3 regions of the Arthrobacter sp. 05T45 genome follow, and region 3 is predicted to be linked to each of the others. Evidence: predicted binding sites of a transcription regulator. Region 3 holds the regulator's gene; each other region holds the start of a gene.
What was found. The regulator LexA, encoded in region 3, represses DNA repair genes until DNA is damaged. The targets are predictions, from matches to a motif close to TCGAACANNTGTTCGA.

Region 1 (7,446 bases), on a different contig from region 3:
ACGCCGGCGAGCGAAAGCCGGTAGTTTTCGGTCCAGCCGAGGATGGCGATGGCCAGGAACGTCAGCACCCCGGCGATCACGAGGGATGCCACGGTCACGAGGCCAAGGGCCCGGTACTGGAACAGCGAGTAGACAAACACCAACAGGAGGCCGATCACGCCGGCGAGCATACCCATGCGGAGCTGCTCACCGCCGAGGGTTGCCGAGATCTGCTGTTCGCTCTGGATTTCGAAGCTGATCGGCAGGGCACCGAAACGGAGCTGGTCGGAGAGGGCCTTGGCCGACTCCTCGGTGAATCCGCCGGTGATCTGCGGCCGGCCGTCGGTGATGACGGCGAGGGAGCGCGGGGCGGAGATGACCTGGTCGTCCAGGACGATTGCGAACTGGGATTTCGGATCCGAGCCGGTCTGGCCGCCGCCGGCGGCGTAGAACTGGTACAGGCGCTCGGTGATTTCCTTGAACTTGGTGGTGCCCGCGTCATCGAACTGGATGTTGACGGCCCATTCATTGGTCACGGCACCCTGGGCGCCGCGCTGCAGCTGGAACGAGGAGGACTTGATGTTCGAGCCCTTCACCTCCACCGGACCGAGGATGTACTTGATGGCCGGCGACTTGGCCGAGGCCGGCTCGCAGGTCACCAGCGGCTTGGTCGGGTCGGAGCGCTGCTGCTTGTCCTGGGAGGGGTTGTCGCAGTCGAGGGCCTCGAACTGCTTGTAGACCTCGGGGGTAATCCAGTTCTCGTCGCTGCTGTTGGCGGGCGCGGCTGTCGGCTTCGGCAGCTGGGCATCCGGGGTCCTGGAGGCGGCGGGGACCGCTGCGCCGGGGCCGGTCTGGATGACCGGGCGGAAGTTCATGTCGGCGGAAGCCTGGATCAGCGCACGGGTTTCCTTGGCAGGGGTTCCCGGGAGGCTGACGACGACGTTGCGGCCGGACTGCGTGCTGATTTCCGCTTCCGCGACGCCCGAGCCGTCCACGCGCTGGCGAATGATCGCCACGGCCTGGTTGAGCTGGTCTTCGGTGATACCCGAACCGCCCTCAACCTTGGGCGCCAGGATCATCTGGGTGCCACCTTCAAGGTCCAGTGCGAGCTTTGGAGCCCAGCCCGCCTGGCCGGCCATCGTGCCGCCCGCCAGGACAGCCGTCATGGCGGCGATGATTACGCCAAGCCAGACCAGCATCCTGATGGCTGAGTTTTTGGGGCCAGTTCGTGCCATTGTCGATCTTTCTATTATTTACGGCGGATCCGCCGGCGCGGGCTCTGGGCCCCGCCGACGGATGCCCGCAACCGTTGCTTCGCGGGATAGCTCAGGTAGGCAGACTAGCTGTCTTTTTTGCCTTCGTCGTTGAGGCGGCGCAGGGTTTCCTCGGGCGTTTCGGTGCGCGGCGCGTCGTGGACGGGGGCGCTGGCGTCGGTCCCCTCAGCACCCAGCTTCTCGGTGGTCAGCGAGGACGCGTCGTCGGGAACGACCGTGGGCTCCTCGGCGGCGACAACCGGCTCCACAATTTTGGTGACGGCCTGGCGGTGCACCGTGGCCGTGTTGCCCGGGGAAAGCTCAAGCGTGACCTTGTTCTCCGCTTCGTCAATGTCGACGATCCGGCCGAACAGCCCGAAACTCGTCATGACCTCGACGCCCGGGCCGAACTTCGACTGGAGCTGCGCCTGCTGCTGCTGCGTTTTCTTGTTGCGGCGGAACATCATGAAGACGAACACGCCAAGCATCACGAACAGGAGAATTGTCATTAGATCCAAGGGGAAAGTTCCGTTCTGTACTTGCATAGCTGTTTTTCAGCAACGTCCGTTTGCTCCTGACGGCGCGGGCAGGGGTCTGCGCAGCAAACTGGCCGCGAGACCGTCCCCCAGACCGCCGGCGGCTACCTGCTCTCCGCCCACGGAAACAAAACCCGGACGTGCCGAGCGTCATACCAGTCTAAAGGGAAAAGCTGAAAGAACGGTGCTAGCGGCTGTTTCGGATCCACTGAGGATCGGTTTCTTCGCCGAGATCCCCACCGGACCCGCCGATCGGGCTCTCGCCCGGCTCGTCGGCCTGGAACAGTTCCAGCGGGTCCTGGCCGAAGGCGCCGGCCGGAATGGCGAAGCCCAGGTGCGTCCATGCCGGCGCCAGGGCTATCCGGCCGCGCGGCGTCCGGCCCAGGAGTCCTTCGCGCACCAGATAGGGCTCGGCGACCGTTTCCACGGTCTCCGTTTCCTCGCCGACGGCGATCGCGAGCGTGGACAGGCCTACCGGGCCGCCGCCGAACTTGGTGATGAGGGCCTCGAGAACGGCACGGTCCAGCCGGTCCAGGCCCCGCTTGTCCACCTCATACATGTCCAGGGCCGCGGAGGCCGCCCGCGCGTCGATTTGCTCGATGCCGTGCACGAGTGCCCAGTCCCGGACCCGGCGCAGGAGCCGGTTGGCGATGCGCGGCGTGCCCCGGGACCGGCCGGCAATCTCGCTGAATCCGGCGGAGTTGACCTTCAGGTCCAGCAGGCCGGCGGAGCGGCGCAGGACCAGTTCCAGCTCCTCGACGGAGTAAAACTCGAGGTGGCCGGTGAAACCGAACCGGTCCCGCAGCGGGCCGGGAAGGAGGCCGGCCCGCGTGGTGGCGCCGACGAGCGTGAAGGGCGGCAGCTCCAGCGGAATGGCCGTGGCGCCGGCGCCCTTGCCGACGACGATATCGACGCGGAAATCTTCCATCGCCATGTACAGCATTTCCTCGGCCGGCCGGGACATGCGGTGGATTTCATCCAGGAACAGGACCTCGCCCTCAGAGAGTGAGGACAGGATGGCCGCAAGGTCGCCCGCGTGTTGGATGGCCGGGCCGCTGCTGATCCGCAGCGGAACGTTCATTTCGGCGGCGATGATCATGGACAGTGTGGTCTTGCCCAGGCCGGGAGGGCCCGAGAGCAGCACGTGGTCCGCGCTGCGCCCACGCATGCGCGAGGCCTCCAACACGAGGGAGAGCTGCTTGCGGACCCGGTGCTGGCCCACGAAGTCGTGCAGGTTCTTGGGCCGCAGGGCGGCTTCGATGACCCGCTCCTCCGGTTCCTCTCCCCCGGCGACGATCGACGGCTCAGCCACGCGCGCCTACCCGGTTCCCGGCGCGGGCGCCGTCCTGGCCCAGCCAGCGCAGCGTCGCGCGGAGAATCTCCGCCACATTGCCGTTCGCCGCGAGGTCCGGGGAATCGGCAAGGGACTTGTCGATGCTGGCCGTGGCATCCTTTTCGGACCAGCCCAGGCTGGTCATCGCGGCCACCACCTGCGGCTTCCAGACGGATTCGGCGGACACGGCCGCGACAGGCGCGCCGGCGGTGCCGTGCGGCACAAGCTTGCCGGCTAGTTCGAGCACGATCCGGCCGGCCACCTTCGGTCCGATGCCGGGGACCTTCGTGAAGGCCTTGCCGTCGCCGGAGTGGGCGGCCACCCGGATGGCTTCGGGCTCGTGGACGGCCAGCACCGCCAGTGCGAGGCGGGGACCGACTCCGCTGACGCTGAGGAGCACATCAAACACCTCGCGTTCGTCATCGCTGGCGAAGCCGAACAGGGTCAGCGAGTCTTCCCGCACGATCAGGGACGTGAATAGCTTTCCCTCCTCACCCACCCGGAGGCCGCTGAGGGTCTGCGGTGTGGCGTTGACGCTCATGCCGGCGCCGTTGAGGTCGATCACGGCGGAGGACAGGCCAACATGCGCAACGGTTCCACGAAGAAAACTGATCAAGGCCGGGCTCCTGGTCTAACTGGCGTCTACAACTGGGTGATGAAAGAACGTACAGCCGGGCACGCCGGCTATCCGAACATATCTACGAATACCCTACCAAGCCCCGCGGCGTCACAGCCGGACATTCAGCGCGCACGGCGCGCTTTTGCCTCCGCGTCCGCCCACGCCCGCTGCGCCGGAGTGAGGGACTGGCTGCCCGGCCCAGTCGTGGCTACGGCGGCCCCGCTGCCGGCCCGCCAAGCGTGGGTGATGGCCAACGCAAGGGCGTCGGCGGCGTCGGCAGGGCGCGGAGGCGCGTCCAGCCGGAGGATCTTGGTCACCAGCTTGGTGACCGCATCCTTGTTCGAGGTCCCGCTTCCCGTCACGGCTGCCTTGACCTCGGACGGGGTGTGCAGAGCCACCGGGATGCCACGGCGCGCGGCGGCCGCAATGACCACACCGGAGGCCTGCGCCACCCCCATGACCGTGCTGACGTTGAGCTGGGAAAAGACCCGCTCCACGGCGAGGACCTGGGGTTCGTAGCGGTCCAGCCACTCGTCGATGGACGTGGCGATGACCAGCAGCCGCTGGTCCAGGCTCTCCTCGGGTGAGGTGCCCACAACGCCGAAGGCCACCAAAGTGGCCCGCCGGTTCCGCTCGACGTCGACAACGCCGATCCCGCAACGGGTGAGGCCCGGGTCGACCCCCAACACGCGCAGCGTCACGGTTGGGCCGTCAAGACCGGGCCCCAAAAGTCACGTTTGGGTGAGCGGGTCACTCGGCTTCCAGTGCGGCCTGCACTTCGTCGCTGAGGTCGGCGTTGCTGTACACGTTCTGGACGTCGTCGAGCTCTTCCAGGGCGTCCACCAGCTTCATGAACTTCTTGGCGGCATCAAGGTCCAGCGGCACCTGCATGGACGGCACAAACTCGGCCTCGTCGGTGTCGTACTCAATGCCGGCTTCCGTGAGGGCATCGCGGATGGCCTGGAGGTCGGTCGGCTCGGAGTGGATCTCGAAGCTGTCGCCGTTGTCCTTGACTTCCTCGGCCCCGGCATCCAGCACGGCCATCAGGACGTCGTCCTCGGCCAGGCCGTTCTTCGGCAGCGAGACGACGCCCTTGCGGGAGAAGAGGTAGCTGACGGAGCCGGGATCGGCGATCGTGCCGCCGTTGCGGGAGATGGCGAGCCGGACCTCGGAGGCGGCACGGTTCTTGTTGTCCGTGAGGCACTCGATCAGCAGCGCGGAACCCTGCGGGCCGCGGCACTCGTACATGATTTCGGTGTAATCGACGACCTCGCCGGTGAGCCCGGCGCCGCGCTTGATGGCGCGGTCGATATTGTCAGCGGGCACCGACGTCTTTTTCGCCTTGGTGACGGCCAGTTCCAAGCTGGGGTTGCCGGAGAGGTCGGGGCCGCCCATGCGCGCGGCGACTTCGATGTTCTTGATCAGCTTGGCGAACGACTTGGCCCGGCGGCTGTCAAGGATGGCCTTCTTATGCTTGGTCGTCGCCCATTTGGAGTGGCCTGACATGCTTTACGCTTCTCCTCTGATCATTCGAATAAACAGTTCATGCACGCGCTTCTCCCCCGTCACTTCCGGGTGGAAGGAGGTGGCCAGCAGCTTGCCGGAACGCACTGCAACAATTCTAGCCGTCCCGTCCAGGGATTCGGGGTGGCCGGCTTTGGACGGTTCCACCTGAGCAAGGACTTCGACGCCGTCGCCGACGCGCTCCACCCAGGGCCCGCGGATAAAGACGGCGTGGACCGGGGCCACTGCCCCGCCCGCGGCGCTGAACCCTAACCCCATGAAGTCCAGGTCCGTCTCGAAGGACTCGCGCTGCCGGCCGAAGGCGTTGCGGCGCACGGTGATGTCGAGTCCGCCGAACGTCTGCTGCGGGTTTCCGGCCAGGTCCTTGGCCGGGTCGGCGATTTCGTCCGCCAGCAGGATCATCCCGGCGCACGAGCCGTAAACGGGCAGGCCGGCCTGGATGCGTTCGCGCAGCGGATCCCGGAGCCCGAAGATCCGGGAGAGCTTGTCGATCGTGGTCGATTCGCCGCCGGGGATGATGAGCCCGTCCAGGCCGTCGAGTTCGGCGGGACGCCGGATCCCGACGCCGGCGGCGCCGGCGGCTTCCACGGCATGCAGATGCTCCCGGAAATCGCCCTGCAGCGCCAGGACGCCGATCCGGAGCCCCGTTCCCACGCGGGATTCAGGGGAAAAAGAGGGGGTGGTCATCCCCACAGCATAATGCTCTGCGCCTGCACGGCACGCATGGAAGACGCATGCAACGGCACCGGGCGTCCGGGTTCCATGCCGCTGCTGGGATATATTACAGAGCATGCTTTACTTCAGCGTTCCGCTCGGCAAGTTCGTCCGCCGGGTCTCCCGGCTCAGGGGCGGAGGCTCGGCCCTCCCCGGGCTTGTGGTCGAAAAAATCGACCCCGATTTCATGCGGCGGACGCTGTCCACGCTGCCGCTGGGGGTCGCCGTCGTCAGTGGCACGAACGGGAAGACCACCACCACCAAGATGGTCGTGGAACTGCTCGAAAGCCAGGGACTGAAAGTCTTCACCAACCGCACCGGCAGCAACTTCACCCGCGGCGTGGCCGCGGCCCTCCTGGGCGAGGTCGACTGGCGGGGCCGGCTCGATGCCGACGTCGCGGTCCTGGAACTGGATGAGGCGCATGCCGTCCACTTCGTCAACAAGGTCCCGCCGCAGTACAGCCTCCTGCTCAATGTCCTCCGCGACCAGCTGGACCGGTTCGGCGAGATCGACAAGACCGCCGAACTGCTCCAGCACATCGCGTCCAAGACCACCGGGACCGTGGTCCTGAACCGGGAAGACCCGCGCGTCGCCCGGATCGCCCAGACCCTGGACGGGCCGGAGGTGCTCTACTTCGGGCTCGACGATTCGCTGCTGAGCACCTTCCCCAACGACGACGACATGCGCGCCGCCCCGGGCAGCCCGGTGCCGGCCGCCCCCGCCCGGCCCGCCGCCGACGTCGTGTTGCGCCGCGTGGGCGCCGACGACGCCGATTTCGAGTACGACGGCGCGACGGTCACCACGGGGATGAAACTGCGCGGCGTCTACAACATCTTCAATGCCGCCGCCGCGCTGACCCTGGCCCGCGGCGTCTCCGGCGCCCGCGGCACCGGGACCGACCAGGCCGGCCTGCTCACGGCGCTGTCCAAGGTGGCGCCGGCGTTCGGCCGCGGCGAAAGCCTCGTGGTCGATGGCCTGCCGCTGGAACTGGTCCTGGTCAAGAACCCCAGCGGTTTCCGGCTCGGCCTCAAATCGTTCCCCGCCGCCGGGTACGCCACGATGATCGCGATCAACGACAACTACGCCGACGGCCGGGACATGTCCTGGCTGTGGGACGTCGAATTCGACACGCTCCGCGACGGCGGCGTGGACCAGCTCACGGGCTCCCGCGCGTATGACATGGCGCTGCGGCTGCAGTACGACGACGTCGCGATCGGCGCCGTCGACACGGACATTGCGCCGGCACTGGCAGCGTTCATCCGCGGCGGCGAGGGCAAGCCGAAGAGGATCTTCTGCACCTACACGGCCATGCTGGCCATCCGCCGCGAGCTGTCCAAAATCACCACAGTGGAGGTGGTCTCATGACCCCCGGGTCCCCCGAAACGCCGCACGAGCTGTCCTTCGGGCACGAACTTCCGCCCGAAGATTCCGCGGCCCCCAGCAAGGGAACCATCCGGGTCCTGCAGCTCTACCCGCGGGACATGAAC
Region 2 (7,446 bases), on a different contig from region 3:
GTGACTCAATGCATCCCGGGCCGGACTGATCAGCGGAACCGTTGGACGTCGGTTCGCGGGTCGGCCTCTACTGCCAGCGGTGGGATTCCAGCGCGCGAAACAGGGGAGCGCGGCCGCTTTTCAGATGGTCAACGGGGCGGGACCCGCCGAGTTCCCGGCAGGGTGTAACCATCCAGGCCGTGAAGTAGTTGTGCGGAACCTTCAGTTCTATGGCGCGCTGGAAGAGGTCGACGACGGTCGGGTGGAGGTGGCCGCCGGCGACGAATTGGAATCCCGGGCAGAACGTGCCGTCGTCGATGAAGACGCGGACGAGCTGCTGCATTACAGGGTCGGGGTCGTCCATCAGTTCGGCGAGGCGGCGGCGGACCTGTTCCAGGGCGGGCAGCGTGAATTCTTCCCTGATCCCCGCCCAGATCTGGTCGTTGATCGGCTGACGGTTCAGTGTCACCGTTGCCTAGCCGCCGTCGCTGATGTCGTCCAGGAGCCACTGGACGGAGCGTGGATTCCGGCGCAGCGTGAAGGTGCGCAGCGCTGAATTAGCCCCCAGCCGGGCCTCGACGCGCCAGTATTCGGTACCGGCCGGGTTGGCGCCAGCGGCGGCCGTGCATCGGGTGCCCCGCCCGGCGTCACCGCCGATCCAGTGCCGGGATTCGGTGGCCGGATCGACAAGCCAGATCCGTCCGTCGTGCCGGATGGCAAGGGGCTTGCCTGCCGGGTCGAGCCGGACTTGAAGGTCAAGGGTTCGTGTGGGGTTTTCGGTGCTGAGGGTCATGGGGGTGGTCTTTCGTGGTGCGGTGCTGCGGGGGCGTGTTGGCGTTAGGCGGCTTTGACGAGGGGGAGTTCGTCCCAATGGGTGGTGTAGCGGGGGGAGAGCATGTCCCGTTTCATGGTCCAGTCCGGCCCGCCCCGTATGCCGGCGTGGCCGAGGCCGATGGAGCCGCGCCCGTATCGGCGGGTCACATCTTCCAGGAGGGTTCCGATGTGGCGTTCCTCGTGCGGATTTTGGAACAGGGCCAGCGGTGCCTGGTTGCCGGTGGGCCGCAGGTCGGTGACCATGATGCCGGCCCGGGCGTATTTGATGCCTTCCTGGATGTGGGGCAGGAGGGCGTGGGCGGCCCGGGTGAGCAGGACGGGATCGGCGGTGGGCATCGGCAGCGGCACGCACACCGAGGGGTAGGAGGTGTCGTTCGGGTTGAAGTGCGAGGTGCCGGCGAAGGCGGTGAGGACCTTGGCCTGGAGGCTGTATTTGGCCAGCCGTGCCGATGCCTGCTGGCCGTAGACGGACAGGACCTGCCGCATGCCGGCGGCGGTGGTGATGGGGGTGGCGAAGGAGCGCGAGAAGATGAGCTGGTCCCGGCCGATCCGTTCTTCCTCCATCGGGATGCACGGCGTGCCCTGCAGCTCCAGGACGGTGCGCATCATGACCACGGAGAAGCGGTCCCGGATCATCACCGGGTCGGCCCGGGACAGGTCAAGGATGGACTGAAGCCCTAAGGCGTTGAGGCGTTTGGTCAGGCGCGTCGCGACGCCCCAGATTTCGATCACAGACAGCCGGCCCATCAGCGCTTCTCTGGTGGCGGCGGGCACGGAGTCCCAGTGGCAGACCCCGTCGAAGGCCGGGTTGTGCTTTGCCCATTTGTTGGCCAGTTTCGCGAGGGTCTTGGTCCCGGCGATCCCGACGCAGACCGGAACCCCCACGTTGCGCCGCACGGCTGCCTTCATGGTCTGGCCCAGGACCAGCAGGTCCTCCGGCGCGCCTTTGACGCCCAGGAAGGCCTCGTCGATGCTGTAAACCTCCAACCAAGCGCTGTAGCGGCCCAGCAGTTCCATCACCCGGGCGCTGATGTCCCCGTAAAGCTCGTAGTTGCTCGAGAGGGCAACAAGTCCCCACTCCTTCGCCCGCGGGGCGAGTTTGAACCATGGTTCACCGAGGCCGATGCCGAGAGCCTTGGCTTCCGGGGACCGGGTGACGGCGCACCCGTCGTTATTGGACAGTACGACGACGGGCCGGCCTTCGAGGGACGGGTCGAATGCCCGCTCGGCCGAGGCGTAGAAGCAGTTCACATCCACGTGCGCGATCTGCGGCATCCGCCGCATCGGGGAGGGCTTAGACATGGTGTGCCTCAAACATGGTGCAGGCAGCGGGTCGCGACGCCCCAGATGACCAGATCCGACAGGGACGGAACGCGGATGTCCGGGTAGGACGGATTCTCCGCCTGCAGCACGACGCCGGCGGCCGTGATCCGCAGCCGCTTGATGGTCAATTCTCCGTCCAGGACGGCTATGACTACGGACCCGTCCTTGGGTTCCACGGCCCGGTTGACGATCAGTTCATCCCCGTCGCTGATGCCGGCGCGTTCCATCGAGTCTCCGGAGACCCGCACGACGTACGTGCTGGTGATGTCCTTGATCAGATGCTCGTTCAGGTCAATCCGCCCATCAAAGTAGTCCTGCGCCGGCGATGGATACCCGGCCGCGACGGGGACCGGAGAGATCAGCACCGACAGCAACGACATGCCCGCGTCTATCACGCGGGGACCGACAACAACGCCCACAACACACCCTTATTCGAATATATGTTCGATACATTCAGTGTAGCCGGATGGGCCGACAAAAGTTGGACTCTGCCCATATCCCTCGGCTGCGTGGGCAGCGCGGTTTCTCCTCAACATCGCAACACCTGACTGAAGGGGTGCTGTATATGGGACGCTCGGCGCGTCGTCTGCGGAAGGTGGGGCCTGCGGGCTTGGTTGAGCGTAGGCGCTGTTATCGGCGTTTGGGCAGCCAAATTTTGACAGTTGAGCCGCAATTCCCTTAGAACAGCGGCCAGGGCACCGCCGACATCTCACCGCTCGGAGCCGGAAACCGCCCTGCCAAGCGCAACCGTGCGCAGCGCGCGGCGAGCGATGCGATTTCTTCGGCGCTGAGCAAGTCCGCCAGGTTTCGGCCCAGCCCACCGTGCAGTCCTTCGCTGACACGATCGATGCCGTCGCGTTCCTCGGCGGTCAGAGCGTCTCCCAGCCATCCCCACAGCACCGTGCGCAGCTTGTGGTCACGGTGAAAGGTGAGCCCATGGTCCACGCCGTGCCGGTGTCCGTCCGTCATGGCAAGAATGTGGTCGCCTTTGCGGTCGGCGTTGTTGACGACCATGTCGAACACCGCCATGCGTCTGAGCGCTGGCGAGTCTTCGTGAACGAGGGCGACCATCCGTCCGTTCTCATCCCGTCCCTCGAGAACATGTTTCCAGCCCGTCTCCGGCACCTGGTCCGTCGCGACCAGGTTCACGGCGCTTTGGGCGGGGTCTTGCTCCTGCCAGAGCTGCACCATTCCTTCGCCCAAAGGACCATCGCGCAGCCAGGTGCGCGGCACCACGTCCCAGCCTAAGACTTGCGAGACCAGGTAGGCGGCCACCTCCCGGTGAGCCAGGGTGCCGTGGGGAAAATCCCACAGCGGACTTTCGCCTGCTATCGGCTTATAGACGACCACCACGTCGCCGATGCTGCCCAGAAATGTAGCGTTTGAAGCCGTCGTGATGCGGCCGGTGAGCGTCAGCTCGGCGGTCACTAGGTCCGGCGCTGGCATCAGACCTCGGGAAGGGTGCAGATGTGCCCGTCGGCGTCTATGGGGTAACCGCAGAGCGGACACGTCGGACGCCCGGCGCCCACGATCTCACGGGTGCGCTTGGCGAATGCGCGGGCGGTGCCGACCGGCATTCGCACCAGCAGCATTTCGGACTCGTTAGCGCCGCCCTCATTAAGCGGTTCCTCGTTGTCATCAGCATCGACATCGGCGATGGGGTAGGCCTCTATTACGACCTGGGCCGTGGTTGGGTCCCAACCTAAGCTCATGGCGCCGGTGCGAAACTGCTCCTGAACGGCCTCGAGCTGGTCATTGTCGACAAGTTCAATGGGAGTGCTCGTGGGAACGCTGAAGGGGTTGCCCTCGACGGTGATGAGCTGGTCGAGAATTTCGTCGATCTTCTCCGCGAGCAGAGCCGACTGCTGCTTCTCCAGGGCAATACTCACGATCTGCGTCCCTGCGCGCACCTGCAGGTAGAACGTGCGCGCCCCTGGAAGGCCAATGGTGCCGACGACGATTCGATCAGGCCAGGCAAACTCGTGAACACGTGTAGGCATGTCAGTATTTTAGGCACATGAGGTTCATGGCGCCTTTTGCCCTGCACCGCCGCCCACCGGCGCATCGCCAGAGTGGATGCCGTTCGACAGCCACGACAGGTCACCCGCGTCGGTGTTGGTCGCGTAGACGCTCGGCCGACTAGCGCCGTAGCGCACGATCGATACGGAGGCGGGGCCTACGTTAATACGCTGGAACAGGTCAAGGTGCATGCCGAGCGCGTCGGCGAGGATTGACTTGATGATGTCACCGTGACTCACCGCCACCCACACGGCCCCTGGCCCGTACTCGGCTTCGAAGGCTGCATCGTGGCGTCGAATCGCTGCCACCGACCGAGCCTGCATCGCGGCCATGGATTCACCGCCGGGAAAGACGACGGCGGACGGTTGCGACTGCACAACCGGCCACAAATCCTCGGTCGCGAGATCACTGAGCGTGCGGCCCTGCCACTGGCCGTAATCGCACTCGGTGAGATCGAGATCGACCGGCGCGTACGGCGTGCCAGCCTGGCGATCGAGGATGAGCTGGGCGGTCTGCTGACAACGCTCAAGAGGGCTCGACACCACCCCGACTACGGGCACGGCCGCGAGCCGGTCTCCGGTCAGAGCCGCCTGGTCGCGCCCGATCTGGTCCAGGCTGACGCCGACGGCCCGCCCGGCCAGCAGTCCAGTGGCATTGGCTGTGGTGCGGCCGTGCCGCACGAGAATAACTGTCGCCATCCACCCAGCCTAACCACCCGATCGACGGCGGTGTGCACCGTACCGGGTCGCGCGCCGAACAGGCAGATAAAGCCCTGGCGGAACTCTTCAGGCGCGCCGACGCGCTCAAAGCCGCCCAGACGGACTCGGCACGCAGTGAACAGCTCATGGCCGACGCAGCAAAACCGGCGGAACCGGGACAGCCAGAACCCCCGGCCGAAACCGCCCCCCGCATGGAGGACGTCCGGTACCCGCTCCGCGCCGGATCCAGTAGTTCCCGCCCTCTCAGAGTGGTTGCGTCAAGTAATTCTGGCCCCCGTAGGACGGTTATCGCTGGCCCCATTTCGTGCATGGAAAGAGACAGTTCCGGCAACGTCAAGTAGCGCGGTCAGATGGTTCGCGGTTCGACGGGGATGCTTCGTTGTCCGGACAGAATGCCGATCGTCAAATTTTGATGAGAAGCAGTCCTGGGACCATGGTGGCGCTTTGGTCAGGCCCACTTGGACAGGAGGGCCGCGTTGGCTTCTCGCAGGAAGATTAGATCCTCTTGTGGTGGGGCTTGCGGAGGGGCTGTCCACCACTCGGTGAGGTTGTCCGCAGTCACTAGCCTCCGCCCAGCATCGAGAGGAGTTACACGCCAGCGGTCGGTGGGCTGGAGGTCTGGGTGGTCGGGTCCGAGGACCTGAATCGCGAAGATGCCGGGCAGCTACCCGTCGATGCCCGACGCGCTCGCGGTCCACCAGGGCGCGAACGGCGCTCCCAACCGGCTGGCAGCCAAGTCGGTGGACTCCGCGTTCTCTCAGGTGTTCGTGCAAACCGGTGTGACCGGGTTGCTAGTGGGTCTCGCGGCGGCCACCTTCCACAGCCGGCCCGACCTCGACCCGGCGCGCCCGCTGGCCTCGGCGCGCTGGTACCGGCAGTACATGTCACTGGGCGTCAAAGCGCTCCTCGGGCTGGTCGCGATGATCGACGTGGGGATGCTGGGCTCGTCGCCGTTGATGTGGACCGGGACGGTCACGCCGTGGGCAGTAGGCGGGACTGGTGGTCACGCTCCCGATCCCGGCCGCCGTCGTGGTTGCCGTCGTGGTCCTGGCCAGGAACAACCGCGAGCGCGATGAGGGTGAGAAGGACACAGTGCTGACCCACCGGGACGACGACAAGTACTGGCGCGGTGGCCTGGTCTACATCAACCTCGAAGACCACTCGCTGATGGTTCCGCGACGGTTCGGACTGGGGTGGACGCTCAACTTCGGCAATCCAAGGTCAGCGATGCTTCTGGACGGCGCCGCGGGCGCCCCAGCGTCCGGCGAGTGACCTCCGAGAACTAAGGGTCAGCCTGTCAGCGGATTACCCGATAGCGCACGTGGGTGACGAGGCGGGAACCGCTCACGTCCGTGGGCTCAAGTTTGAGGTCCGTCACGCCGTCCAGCAACCGCTCGCCCGCTCCCAAAACTATGGGCGCAATGTGGAGCCGCAGTTCGTCGATCAGCCCCGCCGAAAGGAATTGTCGGGCGGTCTGCGCTCCTCCGGCTATGGCCACGTCCTTACTGCCAGCGGCCTTCCGCGCCTGGGCCAACGCCGATTCGATCCCATCGGCCACGAAGTTGAACGTTGTGCCGCCCTCCATCTCCAAGGGCTCGCGGGGGTGATGGGTGAGAACGAACACAGGTGCGTGATAAGGCGGGTCCTCACCCCACCATCCCCGCCACTGCTCATCCCATGCCCCGGGACCGGCGTACATGTTCCGGCCCATGATGTAGGCGCCAGCGGCGAGGATGCCTTCGAGCTCCGCAGCGTTGGACTCGGCTTCTTCGAACATCCACCTGTGGAGGAGTTCTCCGCCCCGGCCCAAAGGCTCCGTCATGCTTTGGTTTGGGCCCGCAACGAATCCGTCGAGGGAAATAGTCAGATCGCATGTGACTCTGCTCATGCGCCCATCATGCCAGCACTCGGCGGGGCCCTGACATATCAAGGCGCAGGCGTGCTAGCGGGTTTGGAGTTGGCGGGTCAGCCGATCCGCTCGGCCAGGGACACGATAATCCCCTCCGGACCGCGCACATAGGCCATGCGCCAGATATGCTCGTACTGGCCGATGTCGCCGACCAGCCCGTAGCCGTCCGCGGCCAGCCGGTCGACGACCGCCTGGAGGTCGTCGACCTCGAAGGCGACGCTGCGCAGCCCCAACTCATTTGCCATCGCCGCGGGCGATCCAGGCTGGTGGTCGGGCCGGACAAAGCTCGAAAGCTCCAGCCGGGTACCTCCGTCGGGCGGCCGGAGCATGACGATTTCCGTACGGGAGTCGGGGATGCCGATCACCGTGTCGAGGAACTCGCCCTCGACGAACATCGGCGCGCCCTCGACCTCGAGGCCCAGCCCGACGAAGAACGCCGTCACCTCTTTGAGATCGGCAACGGTGATACCAACATGATCGAAACGCCGTACCTGTGACATGAGATCAATCCTCCGTTGTTCATCTTGTCGATCCATCGGAATTGCTGAGCCGACGGGGATTCTTAGCACAATCATCGTCGAAATCCTTCAGCGCCCCGATTGAACAATCCCAAGGGTTGGCAGAGCGGGTCAACGTTGTCCCGGGTCGAGGAGGCCATCGACC
Region 3 (7,446 bases):
CACCGGGGACGACGAGGCCGTCGGCATTGAGGACATCCTCAGGCTTGGAGCTGAGGATGACTTCGGCGCCGGCCCGCTCCAGCGCGCGGACGGCGGACCGGACATTCCCGGAGCCGTAGTCCAGCACCGTAACTGTGGGCTTTCCCTGCGGGGAGACCGGCTTGGCCGCGGCGGCGGGGTCGATGATGGCCCCGTCGCGGAGCACCGGGCCGGTCACAAAGCACCCTTTGTCGACGGGATGCCCTCGACGCGGGGATCCGGCTCGACGGCTGCGCGCAGGGCACGGGCAAAGGCCTTGAACTGGGCCTCGACGATGTGGTGGGGGTCACGCCCGGCAGTGACGTTCATGTGCAGGCAGATCCCGGCGTGAAGGGTGATCGCCTCGAAGACGTGGCGGGTCAGGGAGCCCGTAAAGTGGCCGCCGATCAGGTGGTATTCCTGGCCTGCCGGCTCGCCGGCGTGGACCAGGTAGGGACGGCCGGAGACGTCCACGACAGCTTGCGCGAGGGCCTCATCGAGGGGAACGGTCGCCTCGCCAAAGCGGCGGATCCCGGCTTTGTTGCCCAGGGCGGTCCGCAGAACCTCGCCGAAAGTGATGGCCACGTCCTCGACAGTGTGGTGGACATCGATGTGGGTGTCGCCGGTGGCCTTGACGGTCATGTCAATCAAGGAGTGCTTGCTGAGGGCCGTCAGCATGTGGTCGTAGAACGGGACCGACGTGCTGATGTCTGAAACGCCGGTGCCGTCCAGGTTGATCTCGACCAGGACCGAGGACTCGCTGGTGGTCCGTTCCATGCGTGCGGTCCGGCCCTCGGCGGCGGTGGATCCGGTGGTGCTCATGTAGATGTGTCCTTTGGAAGAAGGCAGGGTGTTGGGCAATCTGGCGGGGACGATCGGGCTCCCCACCAAGTCTAGGCCTGCGGCTTTGCGGAGCCGGCCAGGATGAGTTCAAGTGCCTCCAGGAAGGCTGTGGTTTCTGTCTCAGTGCCGGCGGTGACGCGCAGGTGCCCCGGAATACCGACGTCGCGGATGAGGACACCGGCGTCCAGCATGCGCTGCCAAACCTCATGGGGGTTCTCGAGGCCGCCGAAGAACACGTAGTTGGAATCAGACGCGGCCGGGGTCAAGCCCAACCGCGTCAGTTCCGACACGATCCGGTCGCGCTGGCGCTTGATGTCCTCGACGTCCGCCATGAGCGCCTCCCGGTGGCGCAGGGCAGCCAGGGCCGCAGCCTGGGTGATAGCGGAGAGGTGGTACGGGAGACGGACCAGGCGCAGGGCATCCGCGACCTCCGGGGCCGCGGCCATGTAGCCGAGCCGCGCACCCGCGAGGGCGAAGGCCTTGCTCATGGTGCGCGAGACGATGAGCCGCTCCCGGCCAGGCAGCAGGGTGAGGGCACTGGGCGTGCCGTCGTGGGCGAACTCGTGATAGGCCTCGTCGACGATCACGATGGTCTGGCTGGCCTCGCCGGCGTCATAGACTGCCTCGACCACATCAAGGCCCAGCCCCGTGCCGGTCGGGTTGTTCGGGGAACAGAGGAAGACAATGTTGGGCTGAAGCTCGCGGACTTGCTGTGCCGCTGATTCCGCACTGAGCCCATAGTCGGACGCGCGGGCCCCGACGACGTACTCCGTATCCGTGCCGGAGGCCAGCAGCGGGTACATCGAATACGTGGGAGGGAACCCGAGGGCCGTCCGGCCAGGGCCCCCGAAGGCCTGGAGGATTTGCTGAAGGACTTCGTTGGAACCATTCGCGGCCCAGATGTTCTCCGCGTCCAGCCCATGGCCAAGGTATTCGGCGAGGGCTTCGCGCAATTCGGTGAATTCGCGGTCCGGATAGCGGTTCAGCCCGGCAGCGGCGGCGCTCACGGCTTCGGTAATCGCGGCGCGGACATCGGCCGGGACCCCATGGGTGTTCTCGTTGACGTTGAGCAGGATGGGGACGTCCAGCTGCGGCGCGCCATACGGACGCAGGCCACGCAGATTGGTTCGGAGGGGCAGTCGGTTGAGGCGCTCAAGCTGGTCAGTCACGTGACCAGTTTAAGTGGTAGCGGGACGGGCGCTGAAACTGTGACGCCCGCGACGGCACCCGGGGGTGGCTACTTGGACGGAACAAACAGTTGCTGGCCCGGCATCACACGCGCGGCGTCCAGATTGTTCAACTGCACGATATCGGCCACAACATCGCGGGGATCGCGCTCCGGGGCCACCGACCCGGCAATGGCCCAGAGGGACTCCCCCGGTTGGACTGTGACGGATACGGTCGGCGTCACCGAGAGCTGGTCTGCGGAATCTGCCGCTTTCGCGGGAGCGTTGAGGAATCCGCTGAAGGACAGGATGAACGCCGCCAGCAGAATCAGGGGGACGCCGAAAAAGACGAAGCGTCCGCGCCGGGTGAGCCGAAGCGGCGGCTGCTTGGTCCGGCCGCCGGAAACCGCGGCGGCGGCTCCTTGCTGCGCCCGCGACTGCGCGGAGCCGCGGCGCCTGGCGTTGAGCGGGTACACGTTGCCGTGACTGGAACCGCTTTGGGCGAGGCCGCCGTGTCCGATGCTGCGGCGATCCGCTGCGCCACCCGGACCAACACCACGGTGGCGGGTCGTGACGCCCTGAATGTTAGTGCCGTCAAACGCGCTTGAAACTGACATGAACTGAGCCCTCCTGGACCATAAGTTGCCGCCCGGCGTACTCACGTACTCGCCGCCAACCGGCCGAACCTTCGAACATAGAACCGAACATTGCCTGCGAACCTAGATCGTCCGAATCGAACACATATTCGAATCTTGCTGGTTCTGTTTTAGCACTTACTAACGAACGATGTCGAGACTCGCTAGAACAAATGTTTGAAAAAGGTCTGCGGCTGGCCTATTTTTGAGGGACAGGACAACCACTTTCGAACTCCCACTTTCGAACTAACAGTGGGAATTCATTCGTAGTTGATCAGCAGGGTCTGACATTTCAGGCCGGAAGTTCCCGGTGACAGCAGCCACGGCAGCCGGGCGGAACGGAAAGGCGTTGGCGAACATGGCAGCACAAGCCACCGGCGGCAGGGCCACCCCACGGAGCCCGCAGCCCGCCCGGGCCCCCAAGAGCCTCACCGTCCGGCAAAAGAAAATCCTGGAGACCATCCAGCGGTCCGTCACGGACAAGGGCTACCCGCCGTCCATGCGCGAAATCGGCGACACCGTCGGTCTCGCCAGCCTGTCGAGCGTGACCCACCAGCTCTCCCAACTGGAAAAGCTCGGCTACCTGCGGCGCGATCCGAAGCGGCCCCGGGCCATGGAAGTACTCATGCCGCTGACCCTAGACGAGGGGGCCACACCGATATCTGGTATCGAGAAGTCCAGCCCCTTGCGGGCCGTCGGCGGCCTGTCGGTAACCGAGCTCGCCAGCGCCACTGACACGGCAATGGTGCCGTTCGTCGGACGCATCGCCGCCGGCGGGCCGATCCTCGCGGACCAGGTGGTGGAGGACGTCATGCCGCTGCCCCGCCAACTCGTGGGCCATGGCGAACTCTTCATGCTCAAGGTGGCCGGCGACTCGATGATCGACGCCGCCATCTGCGACGGCGACTGGGTGGTTGTCCGCCGCCAGGGTGATGCCGTGAACGGCGATATCGTCGCCGCCCTGCTGGACGACGAAGCCACGGTCAAGACCTTCCGCCAGCGGGACGGCCACACGTGGCTGTTGCCGCAAAACACCCAGTACGAGCCCATCCTGGGCGACCACGCCGTCATCATGGGCAAGGTCGTATCGGTACTGCGCTCCCTCTAAACTGCGCTCACTCTAAACTGCGCTCCCCTTAGCCATCCCGGGCCATGCCGCCAGTTCGGAGCGGCCACCCCGCGGCCGATTTCCGGCGCAGGGTGACGGCCCCGGTTTGGGACTTAAGCTTTCGCGGAGTCTTTCGCCAGGCGCTTCAGGGCTGCCATGGCTATCGATGAATCGGTGGTGGGCCAGAACGGCGGCAGCGCGGCGCGCAGGAAGCCGCCGTAACGCTCCGTGGAGAGCCGCGAATCCAGCACTGCCACCACGCCCTTATCCGAGGTCGAGCGGATCAGCCGTCCGGCGCCCTGCGCGAGGCGGATGGCGGCGTGCGTGGCCGAGACGGCCATGAAGCCATTGCCGCCGGACTGGGCCACGGCCCGCGAACGTGCCGTCATCAGCGGGTCGTCCGGCCGCGGGAAGGGAATCCGGTCGATGACCACCAGCCGGCAGGACACGCCAGGGACGTCGACGCCCTGCCAGAGGGACATGGTGCCGAACAAACACGTGTCAGGTTCGTCGGCAAACTGCCGCACGAGCGCCGTCATGGTCGACTCCCCCTGGCACAGGATGCTGAGGCCCAGCCGGGGCCGCATGGCCTCGGCTGCTTCCTCTGCGGCGCGCCGCGAGGAGAACAGGCAAAGGGCGCCTCCGCCGGAGGCGCGGATCAGCTTCTCGAGTTCGTCCAGGGCCTCGGGGGACGTTCCGCGGCCGGGTTTGGGCAGGTGCCTGGCTACGTAGAGGATGCCCTGCTTCGGGTAGTCGAACGGGGAGCCGACGTCGACGCCGGTCCAGCTCGGGGCGCCGTTGCCAACCAGGCCCAGGCCGCCGGCGGCGGGTTCGAAGGCAGCGCCGATGGCCAGTGTGGCCGAGGTGAGGATGACGGTGTGGTCCGCGAACAGGCCCTCGCGCAACCGCCCTGCGACGCTCAGCGGGGCAACGTTGATCAACGCCGGCGCGCTCTCGTCCGGCTGGGAGTAGCCCTGCGCCGGGTCGAAGCTGCTGTTGCGGGAGAACCACACGACTTCGCGGTTTTCGCGCGCGGCCAGGAGGCGTTCACAGAGCTCCAGGATGACCATGAGGCGCGAGCGGGCCAGCTGCCGTCCGCCGTCCGCCGACACGGAGCTGTCCCCCTTGGAATCGGACAGGGCGGCGCGGCACGCGTCGCGCAGTTGGTCGATGCAGTCCAGCTGCTCGCTGTTCAGGCCGTTGGGCATCAGCCCGCTGGGGACGCCGTCGATGGCGAGCTCCAGGTGGGCGGCGGCATTGTTCAGCGCATCCACGGTGATGCCCGTGTGCTTCCGGGCCCCGGACGCGGCGGCGTGCACCATCGCCACGGAGAGCTGGCCCGAGACCGCGCCCGTGACGCGGTCCTGAAGTTCGTGTGCTTCATCCACCACGACGACGTCGTACTCCGGCAGGACCGCCAGGCCTTCGAAGGCACTGACGGCGAGCATGGCGTGGTTGGTGACCACGACGTCGGCATCGGCGGCGTTCTGCCGTGCCAGTTCGCTGAAGCATTCGGCCGCGAGCGGGCATTTCTGCGCGCCGAGGCACTCCATGGAGGTGACCGAGACCTGGCGCCAGGCCCGGTCCGTGACGCCCGGCATGAGCTCGTCGCGGTCCCCCGTGGCGGTCTCCTCGGCCCATTCGCGCAGCCGGACAACTTCCTTGCCCAGCTGGGAGGACGGCCCGCCAAGTGCGGCGGCGAAGTGCGGCACGGACGTGTCCTCGCCGAGGGAAAACAGCTGTCCCTCGGAAGGTTCTTCGGACGGGAAGCCGCCCTCGAGTTTGTGCCGGCAGACGTAGTTGGACCGGCCCTTGACCAGGGCGACCTTGACGGGCCGCTCCAGGGCAGGGGTGATGGTCTTGAGCAGCCTGGGCAGGTCCCGGCCCACAATCTGCGTTTGCAGTGCCAGGGTGGCGGTGGAGACTAGGGTGGGTTTGTTGCTGGTCAGCGAATGCGCGATCAGCGGAATCAGGTAGGCCAGCGACTTGCCGGTGCCGGTGCCGGCCTGGACCAGCAGGTGATCGCCGCTGTCTATCGCGCGCGCCACCTGCCGGGCCATTTCGTGCTGGCCATCGCGGCTCTGCCCGCCCATGCCGGACACGGCACGGTCGAGCAGCTTAACAACAAACTCCTCGCCGGCCGCGCCGGCAACCGAACCGGCGCCGGTGTCGGCGTCGGCCGGCCCAGCGTCAGCTGGTTCGGCGTCGGCTGGTTCGGCGTCAGCTGGATCGGCGTCGGTCCTGGTCACCGCAGCCTCAGTCATTGCTGATGAAGGGATCCAGTTCGGCGGCGAGTCCTTCACGCACCATCACCACGGCACGGGTCCCGGTTTCCTCGTGGTCGAGGCTGAGGATCTCGGCGTCGCTTTCGTGGAGCTTGCTGATCAGATCCCCGCGGTTGTACGGGATGAGCAGTTCAAGCTTCACGCTGGGCCGCGGAATGCCGTCGCTGATGGCCTTGAGCAGTTCCGGAATGCCTTCGCCGGTGCGGGCCGAGACCACCACGTGGCGCGGCTCGCGCTGCTTGAGCCGTTCGACCACGAACGGGTCAGCGGCGTCGGCCTTGTTCAGGACAATGATTTCCGGAACCTTGCGCGCGTCGACTTCGCTGAAGACCGTCCGGACAGCCGCGATCTGGCCTTCCGGATCCGGGTGCGAGACGTCCACGACATGCAGGATCAGGTCAGAGTCGGCGACCTCTTCCAGCGTGGAGCGGAATGCCTCCACGAGCTGGGTGGGCAGGGAACGGACAAAGCCCACGGTGTCGGCCAGGGTGTATCCCAGCCCGTCAGCGGTTTCGGCCTTGCGGACGGTGGGGTCCAGGGTGGCGAACAGGGCGTTTTCCACCAGCACCCCTGCGTCGGTCAGCCGGTTCAGCAGCGAGGACTTCCCGGCGTTGGTGTACCCGGCGATGGCGACAGAGGGCACGGCATTACGACGGCGGTTGGCGCGCTTCGTTTCCCGGGCAGGCTTCATAGCGGCGATTTCGCGCCGCAGCTTGGCCATCCGGGTGCGGATCCGACGGCGGTCCAGTTCGATCTTGGTCTCACCGGGACCACGCGAGCCCATGCCGGCACCGGCGCCGCCCACCTGGCCACCGGCCTGGCGGGACATCGATTCACCCCAGCCGCGCAGGCGCGGGAGCAGGTATTCGAGCTGGGCGAGCTCCACCTGCGCCTTGCCTTCACGGCTCTTGGCGTGCTGGGCGAAGATGTCCAGGATCAGCGCTGTACGGTCAATGACCTTGACCTTGACGATGTCCTCCAGCCCGCGCCGCTGGGACGGGGCCAATTCGGCGTCAACGACGACGGTGTCGGCGCCGGTGGACATCACGATGGCTTTCAGCTCCTGTGCCTTGCCGGAGCCTAGGAAAGTCCCGGGATCGGGCTTGGCACGCCGCTGGACGAGCCCGTCGAGGACCTCGGAGCCGGCCGTCTCAGCGAGGGCGGCAAGTTCACGCAGGGAGTTCTCCGCGTCCGCGAGGGTGCCCTCGGTCCAGAGGCCGGCCAGGACGACGCGCTCAAGGCGCAACTGCCGGTATTCGACCTCGGTGACGTCTTCGAGCTCGGTGGACAGGCCGGCCTTGCGGCGCAGTGCGTGCCGTTCCTCAAGGTCCTGCTGGTCGCCGTCGAAGTTGGTGTACACCTCGTCCAGGCGGGAGATGGCCTGCGCCTTG

Region 1: a site for LexA is predicted at 3,790-3,805, ahead of ruvA (Holliday junction branch migration protein RuvA). Genes of this name have one in related genera too.
Region 2: a site for LexA is predicted at 2,569-2,584, ahead of AC1DGD_RS02945 (LexA family protein). Genes of this name have one in related genera too.

What each region holds. Positions count from the first base shown of each region.
Region 1 is NZ_JBFTKI010000009.1:14,531-21,976, forward strand. Features, by position in the region: gene secD (protein translocase subunit SecD) at 1-1,214, opposite strand, end outside; gene yajC (preprotein translocase subunit YajC) at 1,319-1,741, opposite strand; gene ruvB (Holliday junction branch migration DNA helicase RuvB) at 1,956-3,080, opposite strand; gene ruvA (Holliday junction branch migration protein RuvA) at 3,073-3,717, opposite strand; gene ruvC (crossover junction endodeoxyribonuclease RuvC) at 3,843-4,421, opposite strand; gene AC1DGD_RS11055 (YebC/PmpR family DNA-binding transcriptional regulator) at 4,471-5,226, opposite strand; gene pdxT (pyridoxal 5'-phosphate synthase glutaminase subunit PdxT) at 5,230-5,931, opposite strand; gene AC1DGD_RS11065 (MurT ligase domain-containing protein) at 6,035-7,324, shown strand; gene AC1DGD_RS11070 (type 1 glutamine amidotransferase) at 7,321-7,446, shown strand, end outside.
Region 2 is NZ_JBFTKI010000002.1:61,334-68,779, forward strand. Features, by position in the region: gene AC1DGD_RS02930 (hypothetical protein) at 68-448, opposite strand; gene AC1DGD_RS02935 (hypothetical protein) at 455-772, opposite strand; gene AC1DGD_RS02940 (Y-family DNA polymerase) at 817-2,115, opposite strand; gene AC1DGD_RS02945 (LexA family protein) at 2,124-2,555, opposite strand; gene AC1DGD_RS02950 (SCO1664 family protein) at 2,815-3,582, opposite strand; gene AC1DGD_RS02955 (DUF3090 domain-containing protein) at 3,582-4,136, opposite strand; gene AC1DGD_RS02960 (histidine phosphatase family protein) at 4,161-4,853, opposite strand; gene AC1DGD_RS02965 (DUF5808 domain-containing protein) at 5,874-6,146, shown strand; gene AC1DGD_RS02970 (dihydrofolate reductase family protein) at 6,172-6,762, opposite strand; gene AC1DGD_RS02975 (VOC family protein) at 6,840-7,283, opposite strand.
Region 3 is NZ_JBFTKI010000005.1:51,157-58,602, forward strand. Features, by position in the region: gene hisH (imidazole glycerol phosphate synthase subunit HisH) at 1-217, opposite strand, end outside; gene hisB (imidazoleglycerol-phosphate dehydratase HisB) at 214-840, opposite strand; gene AC1DGD_RS07660 (histidinol-phosphate transaminase) at 912-2,030, opposite strand; gene AC1DGD_RS07665 (LysM peptidoglycan-binding domain-containing protein) at 2,099-2,503, opposite strand; gene lexA (transcriptional repressor LexA) at 3,021-3,770, shown strand; gene AC1DGD_RS07675 (ATP-dependent DNA helicase) at 3,884-6,034, opposite strand; gene hflX (GTPase HflX) at 6,027-7,446, opposite strand, start outside.